3 regions of the Bradyrhizobium sp. MI1.10 genome follow, and region 1 is predicted to be linked to each of the others. Evidence: predicted binding sites of a transcription regulator. Region 1 holds the regulator's gene; each other region holds the start of a gene.
The links. The regulator PhoB, encoded in region 1, activates phosphate uptake and scavenging genes when phosphate is short. The targets are predictions, from matches to a motif close to TGTCATNNANCTGTCAT.

Region 1 (7,953 bases):
CCGACAAGACCGCCTTCATGTATCTCGGCGAGCTGATCGAGTTCGACGACACCAGCAAGATCTTCACGTCGCCGACCGACCGGCGCACGCAGGATTACATCACCGGCCGGTTCGGCTGAGGAGACGCGACATGGCTTCCGAACATACCGCAAAGGCTTTCGACACCGACCTCCAGGAACTCACCCGCCTGGTCGCCGAGATGGGCGGCATCGCCGAGCGCATGATCGTCGAGTCCGTCGACGCGCTGATCCGCCGCGACGTCCCGCTCGGCCAGCGCGTCGTTGCCATCGACACCGAGCTCGACGCGCTGCAGAAGCGCATCGAGGAGCGTGCGGTGCTCACCATCGCCCGCCGCCAGCCGATGGCGGTCGATCTGCGCGAGATCGTCGGCGCCATGCGCGTCGCGACTGATCTCGAGCGCATCGGCGACCTCGCCAAGAACATGGGCAAGCGCGTCGCGGCGCTGGAAACGGACTTCCATCCGCTCAAGCTGTTCCGCGGCCTCGAGCACATGACCGACCTCGTGCAGCAGCAGGTCAAGTCGGTGCTGGACGCCTATGCCGCGCATGATTTGCCGGCGGCGATGGCGGTGTGGAAGGGCGACGAGGAAGTCGACGCCATCTGCACCTCGTTGTTCCGCGAGCTCCTCACCTACATGATGGAGGATCCGCGCAACATCTCGTTCTGTATTCACCTGATGTTCTGCGCCAAGAACATCGAGCGGATCGGCGACCACGCCACCAACATCGCCGAGACCGTGTTCTACATGATCGAGGGCCAGGCGATCACCGACAAGCGGCCGAAGGGCGACATGACGACCTTCGCCAACACGGTACCGAACACCTGAAGACTTAAGGGAGCGACGACCCGATGGGCGCACGCATTATGGTGGTTGAGGACGAGGAAGCCCTGACCGAGCTTCTCCGCTACAACCTCGAAGGCGACGGCTATGACGTCGAGACGGTGATGCGCGGCGACGACGCCGACACCCGCCTCAAGGAGCACATCCCCGATCTGATCGTGCTCGACTGGATGCTGCCGGGCCTGTCGGGCATCGAACTGTGCCGGCGGCTTCGCACCCGTCCCGAGACCAAGCAGCTCCCGATCATCATGCTCACCGCGCGCGGCGAGGAGAGCGAGCGGGTGCGGGGTCTTGCGACCGGCGCCGACGATTACATCGTCAAGCCGTTCTCGGTGCCGGAGCTGCTGGCGCGCGTGAAGGGCCTGCTGCGGCGCGCGAGCCCCGAGCGGCTCGCCACCGTGCTTGCTTTTGGCGACATCGAGCTCGACCGTGACAAGCGCCGCGTGGCGCGCTCAGGCCGGCCGATCGATCTCGGTCCGACCGAATATCGCCTGCTGGAGTTCTTCCTGGAGCACCCGGGCCGGGTGTTCTCGCGCGAGCAACTGCTCGACAGCGTCTGGGGCCGCGACATCTATATCGACGAGCGTACCGTCGACGTGCATATCGGCCGCCTGCGCAAGCTGCTCAATCTCGGCCGCGAGCAAGACCCGATCCGCACCGTCCGCGGCGCCGGCTACGCGCTGGATGATCGGTTTGCGAAGGCGGAGCAGGTGTAGGGTTGCAGGCTTGTTTGTTGGCGAGCTGTCCCTGCATTCTCCGATGTCGTCCCGGACAAGCGAGCGCTGATCCGGGACCCATAACCACAGGGAGTGGTTTGGCGAAGACTCCGAGTTACCCCTTTCGCACGACTACTTCGTGCTCGGAGTATGGGTCCTGGCTTTCGCCAGGACGACACTGAAATTATTGAACTGTCTTTGCGCGACGACTTGCCGTGATTACCGCGGACCCGGCTTCACCGGTGCGCGGCGCCGATCCGACGCCGGCTGGTACGCAACACGCGAGTGCTGGGCGCAATAGGGCAGGCCGGACAGCGCCCGTCCACCGCAGAAGAAGAAGTCCGGGCTCGAGGGATCGCCGACCGGCCAGTGGCAGGTCGCCTCGTTCAATTCGAGCAGCGACAGCCGCTGGCTCATCGGCACCACGTTGTCGTAGGTGACCGGATCCGGCTCAGCCTCGACCTCGAAGGCCTGCGCCAGCGCGGTGTTGCCGCGCGAGATCGGGCGGCTCACCCGCATCATGTGCTGCGCGGGGCGCGCCTTGCGCGGCCGGGGCGCTGCCGATGATGGGCTCTTGGCGCGGCCCGAGAGGCCGAGCCTGTGCACTTTGCCGATCACGGCATTGCGGGTCACATTGCCGAGCTCCGCCGCGATCTGGCTGGCCGAAAGTCCGGCCTCCCAGAGCTTTTTCAGCTGCTCGACGCGATCATCGGACCAGGTCAAAACCGTCATTGCACCCTTTCCCTCGCTGCGCGCCAGCCATCCTGGGGCCTCGCAGCGAATGCCTAAGCCTTCAAAAACCCGTGCCGCCAGAATCCCTTAAGGCTCGCCGGGCGCGTCTTGAACGCCCGAACGTTTACGCCGGTACATAAGGACTTAAAGATCAGAACCACTGCACGAGATGTCGTATCTGACAATCCAAACGCTACAATATGGCGTGACTCCCGCGCAAGAGTCCGCCGACTCGCTTCCACATGTTCCGTGGCTAAATCCCGCAAAATCGGCACCGCAAGACTACGGATTCAGCGTTTCGCGAGGCTTTCCGGGCGGCATTGACACCCGTTTCACCAGGCCTAAGATAGTCGCACGTGCCGCCCTCAAGAGGCGGCACGTTTCGTTTTCCGGGCCGGTCGATGGTGCGTTGCGTAATGCACGCTCACACCGTCCGCAACATTCAAGTGACCGTCATGACTAACAGCGCAGCGCCGCATTTGCTCCCCGTTTTCGCCAGGTCCGACCTCGGTTTCGAGCGTGGCGAAGGCTGCTGGCTGATCGCGACCAATGGCGAGCGCTATCTCGATTTCACCTCCGGGGTGGCGGTGAATGCGCTCGGCCATGCCCATCCGGCGCTGGTCGCGGCGTTGCAGGAACAGGCCACGAAGCTCTGGCACATGTCGAACCTGTTCCAGAGCCCGGACGGCGAAAAGCTTGCCGCGCGCCTGTGCAATGAAAGTTTCGCGGACTTCGTGTTCTTCTGCAATTCCGGCGCCGAAGCGCTGGAATGCGTGATCAAGGTCGTGCGCCGCTATCACGCCGCGAAGGGCCATCCAGACCGCTATCGCATGATCACCTTCGAAGGCGCCTTCCATGGCCGCACGCTGGCGACGCTGGCCGCGACGGGTTCGGCAAAATATCTCGAAGGTTTCGGCCCACCCATGGAGGGCTTCGACCAGGTTGCGCATGGCGATCTCGAGGCAGTGAAAAAGGCGATCGGTCCGCAGACCGCCGGCATCCTGATCGAGCCGATCCAGGGCGAGGGCGGTGTGCGTTCGGCAACGCCCGCCTTCCTGAGGGCGTTGCGCCAGCTCTGCGACGAGCGCGGCCTGTTGCTCGCCTTCGACGAGGTGCAGACCGGCATGGGCCGCACCGGCGATCTATTCGCGTACCGCCGCCTTGGCGTCGAACCCGACGTGATGTCGCTGGCCAAGGCGCTCGGCGGCGGCTTCCCGATCGGCGCCTGCCTTGCGACCGCGGAAGCGGCGTCCGGCATGACGCCGGGCTCGCACGGCTCGACCTTCGGCGGCAATCCGCTCGCGATCGCGGCGGCGAATGCCGTGCTCGACGTCATGCTCAAGCCCGGCTTCTTCGACCACGTGCAGAGGATGTCGCTGCTGCTCAAGCAGAAGCTCGCTTCCGTGATCGACCGTCATGGCGATGTCGTCAGCGAAGTGCGCGGCGAGGGCCTCCTGATCGGCATCAAGGCCGTGGTGCCCTCCGGCGATCTCGTTGCCGCCTTGCGCGACCAAAAACTGCTCACCGTCGGTGCCGGCGACAATGTCGTGCGTTTCCTGCCGCCTTTGATCGTCACCGAAGCCGAGATCGAGGACAGCGTCGGGCGGCTCGAGCGCGCCTGCGCGGCGTTGTCTGGCAACAAGCGGGCGGCAAGCTGATGAGCACGTCGCCCGATAAAACGCCCAAGAAAACACCGAAGCACTTCCTCGATATCAACGAGCTGCCGCTGTCGGAGCTCAAGCGCATGCTGGCCGCGTCCTCCGCGATGAAGGCGAAGCAGAAGGCGCATCAGCCGGTCAGGCCGCTCGAAGGCAAGACGCTGGCGATGATCTTCGAGCGCCCCTCGACGCGGACGCGGGTGTCGTTCGATGTCGCCATGCGCCAGCTCGGCGGCGAGCCCATCATGCTCACAGGCGCCGAGATGCAGCTCGGTCGCGGCGAGACCATCGCCGACACCGCGCGCGTGCTGTCGCGCTATGTCGACGCCATCATGATCCGCATCCTCAATCACGATGCGCTGCTGGAGCTTGCGGCAAACGCCACCGTGCCCGTCATCAACGGCCTGACGCGGCGCTCGCATCCCTGCCAGGTCATGGCCGACCTCATGACCTACGAGGAACATCGCGGCCCGATCGAGGGCAAGACGGTGGCCTGGACCGGCGACGACAATAACGTGCTGGCGTCCTGGGCGCACGCCGCCGAGCGCTTCAAGTTCCAGCTCAATGTCGCGACGCCCCCGGAGCTCGCACCGAAAAAGGCGATGCGCGACTTCATCAAGGCGACCGGCGCGCCGATCATGCTCGGCACGGATGCCGAAGCTGCCGTGCGCGGCGCCGATTGTGTCGTGACCGACACCTGGGTGTCGATGGGCGACAAGGAAGGCGAGCACCGCCACAACGTGCTCAAGCCCTATCAGGTCAATGCCCAGCTGATGTCGCTGGCCAAGCCCGATGCGCTGTTCATGCACTGCCTGCCCGCCCATCGCGGCGAGGAGGTCACCGACGAGGTGATCGACGGTCCGCAATCCGTCGTATTCGACGAGGCCGAAAACCGCCTGCACGCGCAGAAGGGCATTCTGGCCTGGTGCTTCGACGCGGTGAAGTAACGCGGGCCGGTGAAGTAGCTTTGGATCGTCGGGGGGGGGGGGGGGGGGGCGCCCCCCCCGGGGGGGGGGGGGGGGGGGGGGGGGGCGGGGGGGGGCGGGGGGGGGGCCCCCCCCCCCCCCCACACCGAGTTTGCCGTGCTTGCGTACGATCCGTTCTGCATTCCGGATGCAGCCGCCCCCTTCCAATTTCGCCTTCCGACCCCAGATAAAGCGCCATGGTTTCCCAATCCCCTGACATGAAAACCGGGCCCGAAGGCCCGGTTCGCGCGCCATCCGCGGTTCCCATCGATGACGCCGTGCTGCCCTACGAGGTCGACGCGCTCGACGTGCGCGGTCGCCTGGTGCGGCTTGGTCCGGCGCTCGACGAGATCCTGACCAAGCACGATTATCCGGCGCCGGTCGGCAAGCTGCTCGGCGAGGCCATCGTGCTGACCACGCTGCTCGGCTCGTCGCTGAAGTTCGAAGGCCGCTTCATCCTCCAGGCCCAGACCGACGGTCCTGTGTCGTTCCTGGTCGTGGACTATCAGGCGCCGGATCGCCTGCGCGCCTATGCGCGCTATGATGCCGCGCGCCTCGGCGAAGTCCAGGATTCCGGCAAGACTTCCGGCGCGCTGCTGGGCCACGGTCATCTGGCCATGACCATCGACCAGGGCCCCGACATGAGCCGCTACCAGGGCCTGGTCGCGCTCGACGGCGGCAGCCTCGAAGACGCCGCTCACGAATATTTCCTGCGCTCCGAGCAGATCCCGACACGCGTGCGTCTCGCCGTGGGCGAGGAGTGGCGTTCGAACGACGGCGGCAAGCATCGCTGGCGTGCCGGCGGCATGCTGATGCAGTTCCTGCCGAAGGCGCCCGAGCGCGCGCGGCAGGCCGATCTGCATCCCGGCGATGCGCCCGAGGGCGTCGAGGTCCATGCCGTCGCTGAAGACGATGCCTGGGTCGAGGCGCGCTCGCTGATCGAAACCGTCGAAGACGTCGAGCTGATCGATCCCGAGCTGTCCGGCGAGCGGTTGCTCTACCGTCTCTTCCACGAACGCGGCGTGCGCGTGTTCAATCCGCTGCCCTTGAAGGCGCAATGCTCCTGCTCGCGCGATGCGGTGGCATCGATGCTGAAGAGCTTTTCGTCCGACGACCGTGCCGCAATGGTCAAGGACGACAAGGTCGTCGTGACCTGCGAGTTCTGCAGCTCGGTGTACGAGTTCACACCGGATGAGGCGGGCGTCGAGGACGCGTAGCGCGGTGCCGTAGGGTGGGCAAAGCGAAGCGTGCCCACCATTTCCAGCGCTAGTTCAACACCCGCTTGTTATCCGGGCTGTCCAGCGAGAACGTCGGCACGTCGATCTCGAAGCGTTCGCCGCTTGCGCTGACCATCTGGTAGCGGCCGGTCATGAAGCCCGAGGCGGTCGTGAGCGGCACGCCGGAGGTGTATTCGAAGCGTTCGCCGGGCGCGAGCGTCGGCTGCTCGCCGACGACGCCCTCGCCTTTCACCTCCTGCTGCCGGCCGGTGGCATCGGTGATGATCCAGTGCCGCGTCTTGAGCTGCACGGTCTCATCGCCGGAATTGGTGATGACGATGGTGTAGGCCCAGAAATAACGGGAGCGGTCGGCCGACGACTGCTCCGGAACAAAGTTCGGCTCGACGGTCACTTCGATCTGGCGGGTCACGGCGCGGTACATGATTGCCATCATACCGAAAACCGCCCGGGAACCAAACGCCGGAGGCGGCCTTGGCGACATCGTCCCGCCTGAATTCGCAGGGAAGTACACGTCCAAGTGTAGGTCCAAACGTACTTGCATGTGATCCGGTGGCTTTGCGAGATGACGGCCGGACCGGTACACTCCTTGCCACGTCGCGATTTGCGGAAGGGTTTTTAGGCCCCCGATGACTATTGCCGACCAAGTGACGGGATCGACGATCGCGGGAACCGCTAAACCTGTGGAGGTCAAGTCCGCGGGGGCAAAGCGGCGCGCGGCCGCGCCGGCCATTTCGCTGCCCGCCATCGGGGAGCGCGAACTCCGGCTCGACCTGTTCCGCGGCCTTGCGCTGTGGCTGATCTTCATCGACCATTTGCCGCCGAGCCTTCTGACCTGGTTCACGATCCGCAATTACGGCTTCAGCGACGCCACCGAGATCTTCATCTTCATCTCCGGCTATACCGCCGCCTTCGTGTACGGTCGGGCGATGCTGGAGTCCGGCATTGTCGTCGCCACCGCGCGCATCCTGCGGCGCGTCTGGCAGATCTATGTCGCCCACGTCTTCCTGTTCACGATCTTCCTTGCCGAAATCTCCTACGTCGCGACCAGGTTCGAGAACCCGCTCTACACCGAAGAGATGGGCATCATGGATTTCCTCAAGCAGCCCGACGTGACGATCGTGCAGGCGCTGCTGCTGCGCTTCCGTCCGGTCAACATGGACGTGCTGCCGCTCTATATCGTGCTGATGCTGGCGCTGCCCTTGATCCTGTGGCTGATGAAATGGCGCCCCGACGTGACGCTCGGCCTCTCGGTCGCGCTCTACGCGGTGACCTGGGAATACGACCTCTATCTGTCCGCCTATCCGAACGGCTTCTGGGCCTTCAATCCCTTCGCCTGGCAATTGCTGTTCGTGTTCGGGGCATGGTGCGCGCTCGGGGGTGCGCGACGCATGTCGCGCATTCTGGCTTCGCGGGTGACGATGTGGATCGCGATCGCCTATCTGGTCGCGGCATTCTACGTGACGCTGACCTGGTATGTGCCGCAGCTCTCCCATTTCATGCCGAAGCGGCTCGAGCAGTGGATGTATCCGATCGACAAGGCCGACCTGGACGTGCTGCGCTTCACGCATTTCCTGGCGCTGGCCGCGCTCACCGTACGCGTCCTGCCGCGGGACTGGCCGGGCCTGAAATCGCCATGGCTGCGGCCGCTGATCCTGTGCGGCTCGCATTCCCTGGAGATATTCTGTCTCGGCGTCTTCCTCGCCTTTGCCGGCCATTTCATCCTGGCCGAGGTCTCGGGCGGCCCGGTCATGCATGCGCTAATTAGTCTCTCCGGAATTCTGA
Region 2 (7,953 bases), on a different contig from region 1:
GGGAAGGCCGGAGCCCTGCTGGTCCGCGAACTCGACCAGTTCGGCCGGCGCGATGCGGCCTGGGGTGCGGTGGAACAGGTCGCGGTCGATCACCGCGCGCAATCTCGGGCGCGGCAGCGCGTCATTTCCGCGCATCAGATTCTTGATCTCGAAGCCGCCGTCCTCGCAGAAGGTCTTGAGCGATGCGATGATGTGACAGACCTTGCCGTCGGTCTGGAACGGCAGCAGCAGGCGCTCATAGGCGACGATACGGCCGTAGATGTCATCGACGTCGGCAACGCTGTAGACTGGCACCCCGCGCGCCACGCATTCATGATAGACCGGCATTACCAGGGGCACGAGACGCGGCCCGATATAGTCGTCGAGCAGAACGCCCTTGCCGGTGTGTCCATAGGCGCGCGAGATGCGCGTACCTTCGCTCTGGATGGTCAGACGCGGTGTCGGCGTCGACATGTCCACCGTATAATAGATCAGATCGGAGAGCTCTTCCTCGAGCCGCGCAGGCTGGTACTCCCAAATCGCCGGGGCCGTCTGCTCGCGCGCATAGAGCCGCAGCCACGTGTTCAGGAGATCACGCTGCCTGATCGACTTGACCACGGAAGGAGCGGCGCTTGCAAAATCCAAGACAATATTCCCGGCGAATAGAAATTCCGGACGCATGAAACCCGCGCATGATCCTCGCTGCGGGAAAATTTTCTATGAAGGCTGGCGCATGGAACGAAAGACCGTTAACGACGGCTTGATGATCGGCGCTTTGCGAACCGGGAAGCCGGGCAGGCGCGACATCAAAACACGTCCGACTAAGGGAGCATAAGTCTCCCGGCCGGAGGCCTGACCTGCTCAGCTTTCCGCCTTGCCTAACCCCCGTCACCTCCGGCATATTCCGCGCCCGGAGGCGGCGTTCCGGATGGGCTCCAGGGAGTGGCTCCAAGGCCTCCGGAAAGCCGAAGCAACAAGGATAGCCACGCGCGTTGTGCGGGCAGGGGGAAAACTGTTTGGCCGATGAGTTCATTCTCGAAACGGAAGGCTTGACCAAGGAGTTCGCGGGCTTCTTCGCCGTCCGCGACGTTGCGCTCAAGGTTCGCCGTGGGAGCATTCACGCGTTGATCGGCCCGAACGGTGCCGGCAAGACGACGTGTTTCAATCTTTTGACCAAGTTCCTCAAACCGTCTGCCGGAAAAATCCTGTACAAGGGGCAGGACATCACCGCGATGGCGCCCGCCGACGTGGCCCGCCTGGGGCTGGTTCGCTCGTTCCAGATCTCGGCCGTATTTCCCCATCTCACCGCGCTGGAAAACGTCCGCGTCGCGCTTCAGCGCCAGCACGGCAGCTCCTTCGATTTCTGGCGCTCAAAGTCCGTGCTCAACCAATTCAACGATCGCGCGCGCGAGCTGTTGAACGATGTCGGCCTCAGCGAGTTTTCCAATACGCCCGCGGTCGAGATGCCCTACGGGCGCAAGCGCGCACTGGAGATCGCAACCACGCTCGCGCTCGACCCGGAGATGATGCTGCTGGACGAGCCGATGGCCGGCATGGGCCACGAGGACATCGACAAGATCGCGGCGCTGATCAAGCGCATCTCCGCGAAATACACCATCCTGATGGTCGAGCATAATCTGAGCGTCGTGGCCAATCTCTCCGACATCATCACCGTGTTGACGCGCGGGCAGGTGCTCGCGCAAGGCCATTACAGCGAGCTGACCAAGGACGAACGCGTCAAGGAAGCCTATCTGGGAGCCGGTCATGGCTGAGACGGCAACGGCGGACGCTCCCGCAAAGACTGCGAGCGGCGGCAACCTCCTCCAGGTCCGCAACCTGGAAGCCTGGTACGGCGAGTCCCACATCCTGCACGGGATCAACTTCGACGTGAACGCGGGCGAGGTCGTCACCCTGCTCGGGCGTAACGGCGCCGGCAAGACCACCACGCTGAAGTCGATCATGGGCATCATCGGCAAGCGCACCGGCTCGGTGAAGTTCAACAACCAGGACATCATCCGCACGACCTCGGACAAGATCGCGCGGATGGGAATCGCGTTCTGCCCGGAAGAGCGCGGAATTTTCTCCAGCCTCGATGTCCGGGAGAACCTGCTGTTGCCACCGGTGGTGCGTCCCGGCGGATTGCCGCTCGAGCAGATCTTCGATCTGTTTCCGAACCTGAAGGAACGGCTCAACAGCCAGGGAACCAAACTCTCCGGCGGCGAGCAGCAGATGCTCGCGATCGCGCGCATCCTGCGCACCGGTGCGAACTTCCTGATGCTGGACGAGCCGACCGAGGGTCTCGCGCCCGTCATCATCCAGCAGATCGGCCACACCATTGCACGGCTCAAGAAAGAGGGTTTTACGATCCTCCTGGTCGAGCAGAACTTCCGGTTCGCATCCACCGTCGCCGACCGCTATTACGTGGTCGAGCACGGCAAGATCATTGACGGATTTTCCAATGCGGAGCTTGCCGCCAACATGGACAAGCTCCACACCTATCTCGGCGTCTAGAACTGCCAACAAGAAGATTCATAGGGAAGTAGCATGATGACAAAGTCGATTGCGTCGTTTCTGCTCGGCACGGCGCTGGCCGTGACCGCCACCGGTGCAGCCTTCGCGCAGGACAAGACCGTCAAGATCGGCGCGCTGTCCGATCAGTCCGGGCTCTATGCCGACCTCGGCGGACCGGGCTCGACGCTCGCCGCGCAGATGGCCATTGAAGATTCCGGCCTGGCTGCGAAGGGCTGGAAGATCGACATCATCTCGGGTGATCACCAGAACAAGCCCGACATCGGCACCGCGATCGCGCGGCAATGGTTTGACGTCGACAAGGTCGACGTCATCGTCGACGTGCCGAATTCCGGCGTGGCGCTTGCGGTCAACAACGTCGTCAAGGAAAAGAACGGCGTCTACATCAACTCGGGCGCGGCGACCTCGGATTTGACCAACGCGCAGTGCTCGCCCAACACGGTGCACTGGACCTACGACACCTACATGCTGGCCCACACCACCGGCCAGGCGCTGGTGAAGGCTGGCGGCGACACCTGGTTCTTTCTGACCGCGGACTACGCCTTTGGCGCGGCGCTGGAGCGCGACACCACCGCTGTCGTTACGGCCAATGGCGGCAAGGTGGTCGGCGGCGTCAAGCACCCGCTGAACACGCCGGACTTCTCGTCCTTCCTGCTCCAGGCGCAGGCCTCCAAGGCCAAGATCATCGGCCTTGCCAATGCGGGCGGCGACACCACCAACACGATCAAGCAGGCGGCCGAGTTCGGCATCGTCAAGGGCGGCCAGAAGCTCGCGGCGCTGCTGCTGTTCCTGACTGACGTCAAGGCGATCGGGCTCGAGACCGCTCAAGGCCTCAACTTCACCGAGACCTTCTACTGGGACATGAACGACCAGACCCGGGCGTTCTCCAAGCGCTTCGCCGAGAAGATGAAGAACAACGCACCGCCGACCATGGTGCAGGCCGGCGTCTATGCGGGCGTGCGTCACTATTTCAAGGCACTGGAAGCGCTCGGCGGCAACCCGCACGACGGCGCCAAGGTCGTCGAGAAGATGAAGTCGATGCCGACGGAAGACGATCTGTTCGGCAAGGGCGAGATCCAGCCCAACGGTCGCACCATCCACAATGCCTATCTGTTCGAGGTGAAGAAGCCCTCCGAGTCCAAGGGACCGTGGGACTTCTACAAGCTGGTCGGCACGGTGCCGGGCGACCAGGCCTTCACGCCGCTGTCCGAGAGCAAGTGCGCGCTCTTGAAGAAGTAAGATAACCGCCCGCAGGCCATCAGGCCTGCGGGCGACTTTCAGGGAACGCCGAAGGGACCGGGTGCGGGATCGATGCAGGCTCTTTACGCTCAGCTACTGGTGGGACTGATCAACGGCTCGTTCTACGCGCTGCTCAGTCTCGGGCTTGCCGTGATCTTCGGCATGCTCAACATCATCAATTTCGCCCATGGCGCGCTCTACATGATGGGCGCGTTCGTCGCCTACTTCCTGCTGAACATCGGCGGCATCAACTACTGGTGGGCGTTACTGCTTGCCCCGATCATCGTCGGCATCTTCGGCATGATCCTGGAACGGACCATGCTGCAATGGCTGACGGGGCTCGATCATCTCTACGGCCTGCTCCTGACCTTCGGCATTGCGCTGATCGTGCAGGGCGTGTTCCAGAACTATTTCGGCTCCTCCGGCATGCCTTACGCCATTCCGGACCAGCTCAAGGGCGGCATGAATCTCGGCTTCATGTTCCTGCCCATCTATCGCGGCTGGGTCGTCATCTTCTCGCTGATCGTGTGTGTTGCGACCTGGTTCCTGATCGAGAAGACGCGGCTCGGCGCCTATTTGCGTGCCGCGACTGAAAACCCGACGCTGGTGCGCGCTTTCGGCGTCAACGTGCCGCGCATGATCACGCTGACCTATGGTTTGGGTGTCGGCCTGGCCGCGCTTGCTGGCGTGCTCTCGGCGCCGATCAACCAGGTGCGGCCGCTGATGGGCGCCGACCTGATCATCGTGGTGTTCGCGGTGGTCGTGATCGGCGGCATGGGATCGATCATGGGCTCCATCATCACCGGCTTTGCGCTCGGTGTGATCGAGGGCATGACCAAATATTTCTACCCCGAGGCCTCCAACACCGTCGTGTTCGTGCTGATGGTGCTGGTGCTCTTGGTGAAGCCAACGGGATTGACGGGAAGGGCGGCCTGATATGACAGCCTTGACGGACGACACGCTGCCGGTAACCCCGCGCGCGATCCGCGACGAGATGATCGTGTTCGTGGTGATGGCGCTGCTGCTGGCTTCGGTGCCATTCACGGGAGTCTACCCGTTCTTCGTGATGCAGGCACTGTGCTTCGCGCTGCTCGCCTGCGCCTTCAACCTGCTGATCGGCTATGGCGGTTTGCTGTCCTTCGGTCATGCGATGTTCTTAGGCACGGCCGGCTATTGCAGCGCGCATGCTCTGAAGGTCTGGGCGCTGCCGCCGGAGCTCGGCATCCTCGTCGGCGTCGCCGGTGCCTTCGTGCTCTCGCTCATCACGGGCTATATCTCGATCCGGCGCCAGGGCATCTATTTCTCGATGATCACGCTGGCGCTGTCGCAGCTTCTGTACTTCATCTACCTCCAGGCGCCGTTCACCCATGGCGAAGACGGCATCCAGGGCATCCCGCAAGGACGCATGTTCGGCGTGTTCGATCTGACCAAGCCGACCGTGCTCTATTACGTGGTTCTGGTCGGCTTCCTCGCCGGCTTCCTGCTGATCTTCCGCATCATCAACTCGCCCTTCGGCGAAGTCCTCAAGGCGATCCGCGAGAACGAGCCGCGCGCGATCTCGCTGGGTTACCGCACCGATCAGTACAAGTTCCTGGCTTTCGTCCTGTCGGGCACGCTGGCCGGCTTTGCCGGTGCGCTGAAAGTCTTCGTGGCGCAGAACGCCTCGCTCACCGACGTGCACTGGTCAATGTCGGGCGAAGTCGTGCTGATGACGCTGGTCGGTGGTCTAGGAACCGTGTTCGGTCCCGTGGTCGGTGCCTTCGTGATCATCGCCATGCAGCAATATCTGGCGGGGTTCGGGCAGTGGGTGACCGTGATCCAGGGCTCGATCTTCGTGATCTGCGTGCTCACCTTCCGCCGTGGTGTCATCGGCGAAATCGCGCATTACTTCCGCCGGTCGCTGTAAGTCATTGATCTAATGGAAGATGTGTTGACTCGCGAAAGCGGTGGATGATCCGGCTCCACGGGCGTGAGGTGGCACGCGCGTGGATCGAAAATGGTCTATGACAGTTTCATGACGGCCCCCTTTGGCCAGGCCATTATCCAACCGGTAGTTTCTCTCCCATGATGCGATTGTTTCGCTCTTTCCTGCCCAAGGAAGAACGGTTCTTCGACCTGTTCGACCGCCACGCCCAGACCGTGATCCAGGGCTCGATCGCGCTCCAGAGCATGCTCAACGGGGGCGAGGAGACGCCGGTCTATTGCCAGCGCGTCAACCAGTTCGAGAACGATGCGGACAATATCACCCGTGAGGTGCTGACGGCGGTGCGTCGCACCTTCATCACCCCGTTCGACCGCGGCGACATCAAGAACCTGATCACCTCGATGGACGACGCCATCGACCAGATGCAGCAGACCGCCAAGGCCGTGATGCTGTTCGAGGTCCGCAGCTTCGAGCCGCCGATGCGGGAGATCGGCGGGCTACTGATCGAATGCGCCAATCTGGTCGGCCGTGCGCTGCCGTTGATGCAGAAGATCGGTCAGAACGTGGCCATGCTGACTGCGATCACCGAAGAGCTGGGCAAGCTGGAAGGCCGCGTCGACGATCTCCATGATATCGGGCTGAAGGAACTTTTCCTCAAGCATCGCGACGGCAACGCGATGGATTTCATCGTCGGCGCGGAAATCTACGACCATCTCGAGAAAGTCGCCGATCGCTTCGACGACGTCGCGAACGAGATCAACAGCATCGTCATCGAGCAAGTTTAGGGCGGGGGCCACGCCGTGGATGTTGCGTTGGGTCTTCCCGTCCTGGTCGGATTGATCGCCGTCGCGCTGCTGTTCGACTTCCTGAACGGCCTGCACGACGCCGCCAATTCGATTGCGACCATCGTCTCGACCCGCGTGCTGCGGCCGCAATACGCGGTGTTCTGGGCCGCGTTCTTCAATTTCGTTGCCTTCATGGTGTTCGGGCTCCACGTCGCCCAGACCATCGGCACCGGCATCATCGATCCCGCGATCGTGGATGCTCAGGTGATCTTCGCCGCGCTCGTCGGCGCCATCGTCTGGAACCTGGTGACATGGGCGCTCGGCATCCCGTCGTCCTCGTCTCATGCATTGATCGGCGGCTTGTTTGGTGCCGGTGTGGCCAAAGCCGGCCTTTCGGCGGCGGTCTGGAGCGGATTGTCCAAGACGGTGATCGCCATCGTGCTGTCTCCGCTGGTCGGCTTCCTGCTCGCGATGGTGCTGGTCGCGATCGTCTCCTGGGCCTCGGTACGCTCCACGCCCTTTGCCGTCGATCGCGCCTTCCGCATCCTGCAATTCGCCTCCGCCTCGCTCTATTCGCTCGGCCATGGGGGCAACGACGCGCAGAAGACCATGGGCATCATCGCCGTGCTGCTCTATTCGCAGGGCCAGCTCGGCGGCGAATTCTTCGTCCCCTTCTGGGTGGTGCTCTCGTGCCAGGCCGCGATGGCGATGGGGACGCTGATGGGCGGCTGGCGCATCGTTCGCACTATGGGCCTGCGCATCACCAAGTTGACCCCGATGCAGGGCTTTTGCGCCGAGACCGGCGGTGCCGCGACCCTGTTCATGGCGACCTTCCTCGGCGTTCCCGTCTCGACCACCCACACCATCACCGGGGCCATTGTCGGCGTCGGCGCCGCCCGCCGCCTCTCGGCGGTGCGCTGGAACGTCGCCAGCTCGATCGTCTATGCCTGGGTGATCACCATGCCGGCCTCGGCCATCGTAGCCGCGCTCTCCTGGTGGGCGGTCAAGCTCTTCGTCAAGTAACCAGCTTCAGCCCGACGATCCCGGCGACGATCAGCCCGATGCTGGCGAGGCGGAACGCGGTGGCCGGCTCGCCGAACAGGATGATGCCGAGCGTCGCGGTACCGACCGCGCCGATGCCGGTCCAGACTGCATAAGCGGTTCCAATCGGCAGCGATTTGAGGGCGAGCCCGAGCAGGAGGATGCTGCCGGCCATGGCGCCGAGCGTGAGGACCGACGGAACGAGCTTGCTGAACCCCTCGGTGTATTTGAGGCCGATCGCCCAGGAGACCTCCAGCAGACCGGCGACGAACAGGATGCTCCAGGCCATGACGACCCTCCATTCAAGGCAGGGTCGTCCCCGCGACTGGCGTGCCGATAGGAAGGGAAGGCCGTCCCTCCCAAACAAGCCCGATATGGGGCTGGCCGGAAGGCTCCGCAATCACCAGATGAGGCTTGATCAGGCTCATTTTCCCTGCCAAACGCTGCCGCAATGTC
Region 3 (7,953 bases), on a different contig from region 1:
GGCCAAGTCGGTTGAGACCAAGTCTTCGGAAGCCAAGGCGCCCGAGAAGACTCAGGAGCCTGCGGTGCGCGAAGCCGCCCGCAGCCCGGAGGCTCCGCGTATCATCCCCTTGGATCAGTCAACGGTGCGTCCGTTGCCGCCGCCGATCACGGTCTCGACGCCCGCAGCCGAGGCCTATGGCGATGGCGGCTCGTCGCAGGCGAACCCGCCCTACACGGCCTCGGTCGGCAACGAGAACCCGAATCGGCTGACGCCGCCGGCTGACATTCCTGTCCCGATGATCGCGCCCCCGCTCGATCTGCGCGCCGATGCCGGCGCGTCCATGCCGCGGCCGAAGACCAATGTCGCCGACGACATGCTGTCGGGCGTCAAGTCCATGTTCCACTCCGTTCTGCCGAAGGGCGTCACCCCGGATTAAGACGGCGCCTGCGGCTTCGCCAGAATCGTCAGCCGCCGACGCGGGCGAGGCCGCTGCGGGCGGCATCGTCGCGTGGACGAAGCGAGACCGCCTTGGTGTAGGACGCCGCCGCCTTGGTCCTGTCGCCCAGCCGTTCATAGGCCTGGCCGCGTATGGTCCAAACTTGGGCATTGTGGGGATCGGCCTCGGAAGCCTCATCCAGATCGGCCGCGGCCTCCTTGGCCTTGCCGAGGGCGAGATAACTGTTGGCGCGGCCGAGCAGCGGCTCGACCTTCTGCGGGTTAAGGCCGCTCGCCGCGCTGAAATCGGCGATCGCGAAATCGTGCTGGTTCTTGCCCTGGTAGATCAGGGCGCGGCCATAGAGCGCCTGCGCATTGTAGGGATCGAGTCCGACCGCGTGATTGAATTCATCGAGCGCGGCCGCCGTCTCGCCGGACTTTGCCAAGGCTTGGGCCTTTGCCGTATGGGCCTGGGCTTCGCTGACATTGCCGGCGCTGACCACATTCTCGGCGGTCGTGGCCGCCTTGGGTGCCTCCTGCGGCTTTTCCTTCTCCGGCGTCAGCGATCCCAGGTCGAAGGAGCAGCCGCACAGCGAAATCCCCATCAAGGCCAGCGCAAATGGCTGCAGCAAGATCTGGCGTAACCGCGCCAAGCCGCGCTTGGGGAAAGGGGAGGCCATCTACGGTTCGCTCGCGCTAGTGCCGCATCGGGAGTGCCCCATCCCAGGAAGGCACCGCTCACAAAACAATAACGCGGGCCAGGGGCCCGCGTCATCGAAAACTGAAGTCTCTCAAGTCCGGTAAATCAGCGCGGTCCGCGCGGACCGGCACTTGCACCAGCACCCGGGCCGCCGCGACCGCCACGATCACCGCCGGGGCCAGCGCCGAACACCGGCTTCGGCTTCATCGGCAGCAGGCCTTCGCGCTGCAGCTTCTTGCGGGCCAGCTTGCGTGCGCGACGCACGGCTTCGGCCTTTTCGCGGGCCTTCTTCTCGGAGGGCTTTTCGTAGTGACCGCGGAGCTTCATCTCGCGGAAAATACCCTCGCGCTGCATCTTCTTCTTCAGCGCCTTGAGGGCTTGATCGACATTGTTATCGCGGACGAGAACCTGCACGCGGCATCCTCTTCAGTGGATCGGATTTGAATTCTGGTAAGTCAAAGGGGATGGCGAAACGCACAAGCCCTTAACCTTGAGGGCGCGGATGTATCAGACAAAACCTGGGATGTCCACCGGCCAAGCGGGTTTTCGGGCCAAGTTCAGCCATTAAATGAGGCAAAATACCTCTGTGCGGCCCTGATTTGGGAGATTTGACGCCAAGGGTGGGGCCGTTTCCGGAGCTTTGTTCCGGAATCTTTGAAAGCAGGGGACGACACATGGATATGAAGAAATACGCGGCCGAAGCTATCGGCACCTTTTGGCTCACATTCGCAGGTTGCGGAAGTGCTGTGATCGCAGCCGGCTTTCCGCAGGTCGGCATCGGTCTGGTCGGTGTCTCCCTCGCATTCGGGCTGAGCGTGGTCACCATGGCCTATGCGATCGGCCACATCTCCGGCTGCCATCTCAATCCGGCCGTCACTGTCGGCCTTGCTGCCGGCGGACGTTTTCCGGCCGGACAGATCCTGCCTTATGTGATCGCGCAGGTGGCCGGCGCGATCGTGGCCGCGTGGCTTCTCTACGTCATCGCAAGCGGAGCGCCCGGCTTCGACGTCAGTAAAGGGTTCGCGTCCAACGGCTACGACGCCCATTCTCCCGGCCAGTACAGCATGATCGTGTGCTTTCTCACCGAGGTGGTCATGACCATGATGTTCCTGTTCATCATCATGGGCGCTACCCACGGCCGCGCGCCCGTGGGCTTTGCGCCGCTGGCGATCGGGCTCGCGCTGGTGATGATCCATCTCGTCAGCATCCCCGTCACCAACACCTCGGTGAACCCGGCGCGCAGCACGGGCCCCGCATTGTTCGTCGGCGGCTGGGCGCTGTCGCAGCTCTGGTTGTTCTGGGTTGCGCCACTGATCGGCGGCGCGCTGGGCGGAGTGATCTATCGCTGGCTCAGCGACGAACCCACCGGCGTCGTCGCGGGCGCAAAGACGGCGTAATCGCAAAGCGGGATCGCGGCATACGCCGCGGTCCCGTTATTTGCCGGTCGTGGGTCGCACTTCGGTGACGTGGCCCATCTTGCGGCCGGGACGCGGCGCGCCCTTGCCGTAAATGTGCACGGTCGCGCCCGGCACGCTCAGCCAGTTCTCATACTCGTTGATCTCGTCGCCGATCAGATTGGTCATGGTGACGACTTCGCCGTGGCGCACGGGCTTGCCGAGAGGCCAGCCGGCAATGGCGCGAATGTGCTGCTCGAACTGCGAGACGGACGCACCGTCGAGCGTCCAGTGTCCGGAATTGTGCACGCGCGGAGCGATCTCGTTGACCAGCACCTTGGGTCCGGTGCCGTTGGCGAGCACGAACATCTCGACGGCAAGCACGCCGACATAATCGAGCGCGCCCGCGATCTTGCCGGCGATGCTGCGCGCTTCCTCGGCGAGCACATCCGGGATCCGCGCGGGCGCACGGGAGATCTTCAGGATGTGGTCGCGGTGCTCGTTTTCGGTGACGTCGAAACACTCGACCTGGCCTGTGGCCGAGCGGGCGGCGATCACGGAAATCTCACGCTCGTACGGCACGAAGGCTTCCAGGATGGCCGATTTGGTGGCGAGACTGGTCCACACTTTCGCGATGTCGTCGCCCTCGCGGATGATGGCCTGGCCCTTGCCGTCATAGCCGAAGCGACGGGTCTTCAGCACTGCCGGAAGGCCGATCCTGGCGATCGCCTCGCGCAATGACGGGACCGAGGTGACGTCGGCATAGGCCGCGGTGCCGATGCCGAGCCGGGTCACGAAATCCTTTTCGGCGAGTCGGTCCTGGGTGGTCTCGAGAATCTTGCGGTTGGGCAGCACCGGGCGGCGCGCATCCAGCACCATCGCGGCCGCGGACGGCACGTTCTCGAATTCGTAGGTGATGACGTCGACGTCGTTGGCGAACAGCTCGAGTGCTTCGACATCGGCATATTCGGCGCAGGTCGCATTCAGGACGACGTCGAAGGCCGGTGAGTCCGGATCCGGCGAGAACACCTGGCAGCGCAGGCCGAGCCGTGCCGCCGCCATAGCCAGCATCCGACCCAATTGTCCGCCGCCGAGGATGCCAATGGTGTCGCCGGGCTTCAGCTTCACCTGCTTTGCGTCAGTCACGCCTTGTCCTCCGGGCGCTCGGCCACGGCCTCGGTCTGCGCCTTGCGCCAGGCGGCGAGGCGGTCGGACAAGGCCGGGTCGGACAAGGCCAGCACGGCGGCCGCCAGCAGCGCCGCATTGATGGCGCCGGCCTTGCCGATGGCGAGGGTGCCGACCGGGATGCCTGCGGGCATCTGGACGATCGAATAGAGCGAATCGATGCCCTTGAGCGTCCTGGATTCGACGGGGACGCCGAACACGGGCAGTTCCGTCAGCGCCGCCGCCATACCGGGCAGGTGGGCTGCGCCACCCGCGCCGGCGATGATGACCTTGTAACCGGCCGTCTTGGCGCCTTTGGCGAACGTAAACAGCCGGTCGGGGGTGCGGTGGGCTGAAACGATGCGGGTGTCGGCGGCAACGCCGAGTCCTGCGAGCGTGTCGGCGGCATGCCGCATCGTGTCCCAGTCCGACTGGCTTCCCATGATGATGGCGATCGGCGCGGTCATGACGTGAATTGTGCTCGAAAAACAGGAAGATAGGCCAGATTAGCGGTTCCGGCCGGTGGCTCGCAAGGCGGTGGCAAGGAGAAGGGAATGCACTATCCTGTCTTGGTGAATCCCCGCAAGCCTTCATTGAGCAGGATGCCCATGAAGAAACCAAAAAGGGCGAGCGCTGCGAAGGCCAAAAAGGGCCCGAAAACCAGCGCCGCTCGCTCCAAAGTTGCTCTTAAGCGTCCGGTCAAGCGTCCGACCAGACCGTCGCGACGCGGAGCGTCTGCCGATGACGGCGCCAAAGCGGTCATCAAGACGGCCATCAACGCGACCATCCGTGACCTCCAGAGCAAGCTGAAGGGGGCGCTGCGGCGGGTCGCGGAGCTCGAGGCGGCCGCCGACACCGACTTCCTGCTCGAAATTCCGAACCGGCGCGGCTTCGAACGCGAGCTCGGACGCGCCGTCGCCTACATGAAGCGCTACCGCGCCAGCGGCGCGCTGATCGTGCTCGACGTCGATCGGCTGAAGCCGATCAACGATTCCTTCGGCCATGCGGCCGGCGACGAGGTGCTGAAGGCGATTGCCACCACGCTGACGCGGCAGATCCGCGCCTCCGACGTGGTCGGCCGGCTCGGCGGCGACGAGTTCGCGCTGCTGCTCTGGAATCTCAGCGAGACCGACGCCAAGGCGAAGGCCGCGGCCTTCGAGCAGGCTGTCGACGAATTGTCCTTTGTCTTTCGCGGCCAGCACGTAAGCGCGGGCGCTTCCGCCGGCGTGGCCCTGCTCGGGGTACAGTCCGACGCCGCGCGCGCCCTGGAAGAGGCCGATGCCGCGATGTATGTGCGCAAGGCGCACCGGCGGCACGAGCCGCGCATCAGGCTCGTCAGCAGCTAGTTAAAGCGTGCCGAGGTCTTTCGGTACGTTGCCAAAGCTGCGGAGCAGTTTGGCGTCGCCGAATTCGCCGGTCATGGGATCGCCGCTGCGGCTGAACGCGACGGCGCCGGTGTGGCCGGCGCCGTGCGACATAACCTCGGCGCGCCGTAACGCGGCCGCCGCGGTCTGGCATTCCTCGGCCGCACCTGCGACCGGCGATCCGTCCTCGTCGGTCAGGAAAGGTAATGCAACGTAATAGGTGACATCGGACATGGTCGGCTCCGATAGCTGACAGCTCAGGCTGCGCTGCTCTTGCTCCGCATCTTGCTGCGTGAGGTCTCCGGAATGCAGCCGGCGGAAATGGCCGCCTGCAATTCCTCCAGCTCGGCCTCCAGATATTCATTGGCCATGATCAGCGCCTTGATGGTGCTGCGCAGATTGCCGTCGCACATCGCGATCGCCTGATCGCAGGCTTGTTCATAATGGCTGTTGTCGAGAAGGGCGGTTGTCGACATCTGCGTTTTCCTTGGACGGTTTTCCTGGGGGCGTTGGTGTGCAAATGTTCTTATTTTGTTCCTTTCGAGTCAAGCGGATTCGCGTGCGGCGAGCTGCCGTAGAGCTCTCCTCCTGTGGATCAGGCGATGATGTCGGGCGTGATCTGGTCTTCGATGAACGCGATACGGTCACGCAACAACAGCTTGCGTTTCTTCAACCGCTGTAACCGCAACAGGTCGGGCGCGGGCGATTGATGCAGTGCATCGATCGCCACATCGAGATCTCGGTGTTCCTGGTGCAACCGGGCGAGCTCGGATTCGAGTTCGCGCGCATCTTCATTGGTCATGTCTGCGGTGGCCGAAAAACCGATAGGCGTGAGATTAAGGCTGTGGATGCCCTGTGGAAACTATCGTCCTTGCGCGCCGTGATCGCAAGCGGTCTCGGGCTGTCGCGCGCCGATCTCCCGCGAGATATTTCTGCGGTCGCTCCGGCGTTGCGCAAGCGCATTGATATCACGGATTTTTCCCGCGTGGTTCCCTTACTCACGCTTCGTTACATATGAATTTTTAAAAATGACACTGCGACGACTGATATCCATCGACAGAACGAATCGGTGATGTACACTTCCTCGTCCGGTCGAATCCAAGGTTCACCCCTACCGAGGAGGTTTCGAATGACAATTCAGGCACATCTGGTTGAATTGGAACGGAAGCATAAAACTCTCGAAAACGAATTGCACGAAGCTCTCGTGCACCTTTCAACAGACGACCTGCAAATTGTTGAGTTGAAGCGCCGGAAGTTGATGGTCAAGGACCAGATCGAGCGTCTCAGGCACGGCGACACGCTCCACTAGCAACCCCCGTAACAGCGTAGAGTTGATCGCACCCTTTCAGGCAGGGATGGGAGTCTTTGCGCTCATCCCTGCTGCAAGGCGCGCACCGTGCAAGGATTTGTGCGGCTCTAGCTTCTTGTCTGGATGCGGTTCTTTACGCGCAACTGGAATCCACTTCGCTTTAAACCACTAGACATTTGCGAGCTCGGCGACGTGATCCGCGATCGCGAGCGATGACGTCAACCCGGGCGACTCGATGCCGAACAGGTTGATCAGGCCTTCGACGCCGTGATCGCGCGGGCCCTGCATCAAGAAATCCTGCGTGGCCACCGCCGGCGGCACGATCTTCGGGCGGATGCCCGAATAGCTCGGCATGAGCGCGCCGTCAGGCAGCGTCGGCCAGTATTTGCGGATCGCCGGATAGAAGCGCTCGGCGCGTGATGGGTCGACCTCATAATTGATCGTCTCGATCCATTCGACGTCGGGGCCGAAACGTGCCTGCCCGGCCATGTCCAGCGTCAGATGCACCCCTAGCCCGCCGGGCTCGGGCACCGGATAGATCAGGCGCGAGAACGGCGCCCTGGCATTGCAGCTGAAGTAGTTTCCCTTGGCGAGGTAGGCCGTCGGGATCCGTTCCAGCGGCATGCCCTCGATGTTGCGCGCCACCGTGGTCGCCGAGAGCCCGGCGGCGTTGACGAGGAGGCTGCATTGCAGCGTCATCGGCGCTTCGCCGCCCGCCTCGATCTCGATGACGCCGGCGGTCGCCTTGGCGCGGATCAGCGGGGTGTGAAACGCGAAGGCCGCGCCTGCGTCCTCGGCTTCACCGCGCAGCGAGAGCATGTAGGCGTGGCTGTCGATGATGCCGGTCGACGGCGACAGCAGCGCGGCGTCGCAGGCGAGCGCCGGCTCCAACGCACATGCCGCATCGCCCGTGAGCAACTGCATGTCGAGCACGCCGTTGGCCTCGGCATGCGCCTTGATCGATTGCAGCTTCTCGGTCTCTTTCGGATTGGTCGCGACGATCAGCTTGCCGCAATTCCTGTGCGGGATGCCGCGCTCGGAACAGTAACGGTAGAGCGCGTGCTTGCCGTCGACGCACATGCGCGCCATCCAGCTTCCGGCGCGGTAGTAGATGCCGGCATGGATCACCTCGCTGTTGCGCGAGGAGGTGATGGTGCCGATGGCCTCGGCTTCTTCGAGCACGATCACCTCGCGCCCGGCTTGCGCCAGCTTTCGAGCCACCGCCAGCCCGATCACGCCGGCTCCGATGACGACGCAGTCGACCCTATCCATGGTGGTGCAGGACGTCCGCTCGAAGAGACGATGGTGCCACGCCGCGGGACGGCGGCACGGGGCCGTTTTTCGTTAAGGAAGCATTTATCATGTCAGGGCAATTGCCGTATTTGGTGCCACATTTTTCCGTTGCGCGTACAGGCGTTTACCCGATCCAAACCCGCGAGGCCAGACAATCGGCGCTGAAATCGCGGGTGGCTGATGGCTGAGAAGAACTGGCATGCGGGCAGCGCGCTTCCGATTGCGGTGCAGGCCGTCGTGTGCCTGGCCGCAGCGGTGACGCCTGCGCGCGCCTTTGCCCTCTCCGACAGCTTCACTCCTCCGAGCTATCTC

Region 2: AC0L3K_RS26460 (DUF47 domain-containing protein) is a predicted target of PhoB. The motif match lies at 5,751-5,767, and genes of this name have one in related genera.
Region 3: AC0L3K_RS36710 (YdcH family protein) is a predicted target of PhoB. The motif match lies at 6,068-6,084, and genes of this name have one in related genera.

The regions. Positions count from the first base shown of each region.
Region 1 covers NZ_JBVVPN010000044.1:17,066-25,018, forward strand. Annotated here, with positions in the region: gene pstB (phosphate ABC transporter ATP-binding protein PstB) at 1-119, shown strand, start outside; gene phoU (phosphate signaling complex protein PhoU) at 131-847, shown strand; gene phoB (phosphate regulon transcriptional regulator PhoB) at 871-1,578, shown strand; gene AC0L3K_RS32710 (GcrA family cell cycle regulator) at 1,798-2,310, opposite strand; gene AC0L3K_RS32715 (aspartate aminotransferase family protein) at 2,766-3,968, shown strand; gene argF (ornithine carbamoyltransferase) at 3,968-4,915, shown strand; gene AC0L3K_RS32725 (Hsp33 family molecular chaperone) at 5,131-6,150, shown strand; gene apaG (Co2+/Mg2+ efflux protein ApaG) at 6,200-6,604, opposite strand; gene AC0L3K_RS32735 (OpgC domain-containing protein) at 6,798-7,953, shown strand, end outside.
Region 2 covers NZ_JBVVPN010000027.1:98,415-106,367, forward strand. Annotated here, with positions in the region: gene AC0L3K_RS26430 (hypothetical protein) at 1-660, opposite strand, end outside; gene AC0L3K_RS26435 (ABC transporter ATP-binding protein) at 996-1,751, shown strand; gene AC0L3K_RS26440 (ABC transporter ATP-binding protein) at 1,744-2,490, shown strand; gene AC0L3K_RS26445 (ABC transporter substrate-binding protein) at 2,524-3,747, shown strand; gene AC0L3K_RS26450 (branched-chain amino acid ABC transporter permease) at 3,820-4,683, shown strand; gene AC0L3K_RS26455 (branched-chain amino acid ABC transporter permease) at 4,685-5,653, shown strand; gene AC0L3K_RS26460 (DUF47 domain-containing protein) at 5,812-6,456, shown strand; gene AC0L3K_RS26465 (inorganic phosphate transporter) at 6,472-7,479, shown strand; gene sugE (quaternary ammonium compound efflux SMR transporter SugE) at 7,472-7,786, opposite strand; partial or broken gene AC0L3K_RS26475 (peptide chain release factor 3) at 7,949-7,953, shown strand, end outside.
Region 3 covers NZ_JBVVPN010000063.1:20,629-28,581, forward strand. Annotated here, with positions in the region: gene AC0L3K_RS36660 (hypothetical protein) at 1-418, shown strand, start outside; gene AC0L3K_RS36665 (tetratricopeptide repeat protein) at 447-1,097, opposite strand; gene rpsU (30S ribosomal protein S21) at 1,223-1,531, opposite strand; gene aqpZ (aquaporin Z) at 1,792-2,514, shown strand; gene AC0L3K_RS36680 (5-(carboxyamino)imidazole ribonucleotide synthase) at 2,551-3,657, opposite strand; gene purE (5-(carboxyamino)imidazole ribonucleotide mutase) at 3,654-4,142, opposite strand; gene AC0L3K_RS36690 (GGDEF domain-containing protein) at 4,284-5,021, shown strand; gene AC0L3K_RS36695 (hypothetical protein) at 5,022-5,273, opposite strand; gene AC0L3K_RS36700 (hypothetical protein) at 5,297-5,515, opposite strand; gene AC0L3K_RS36705 (YdcH family protein) at 5,635-5,841, opposite strand; gene AC0L3K_RS36710 (YdcH family protein) at 6,169-6,348, shown strand; gene AC0L3K_RS36715 (NAD(P)/FAD-dependent oxidoreductase) at 6,517-7,620, opposite strand; gene AC0L3K_RS36720 (EAL domain-containing protein) at 7,822-7,953, shown strand, end outside.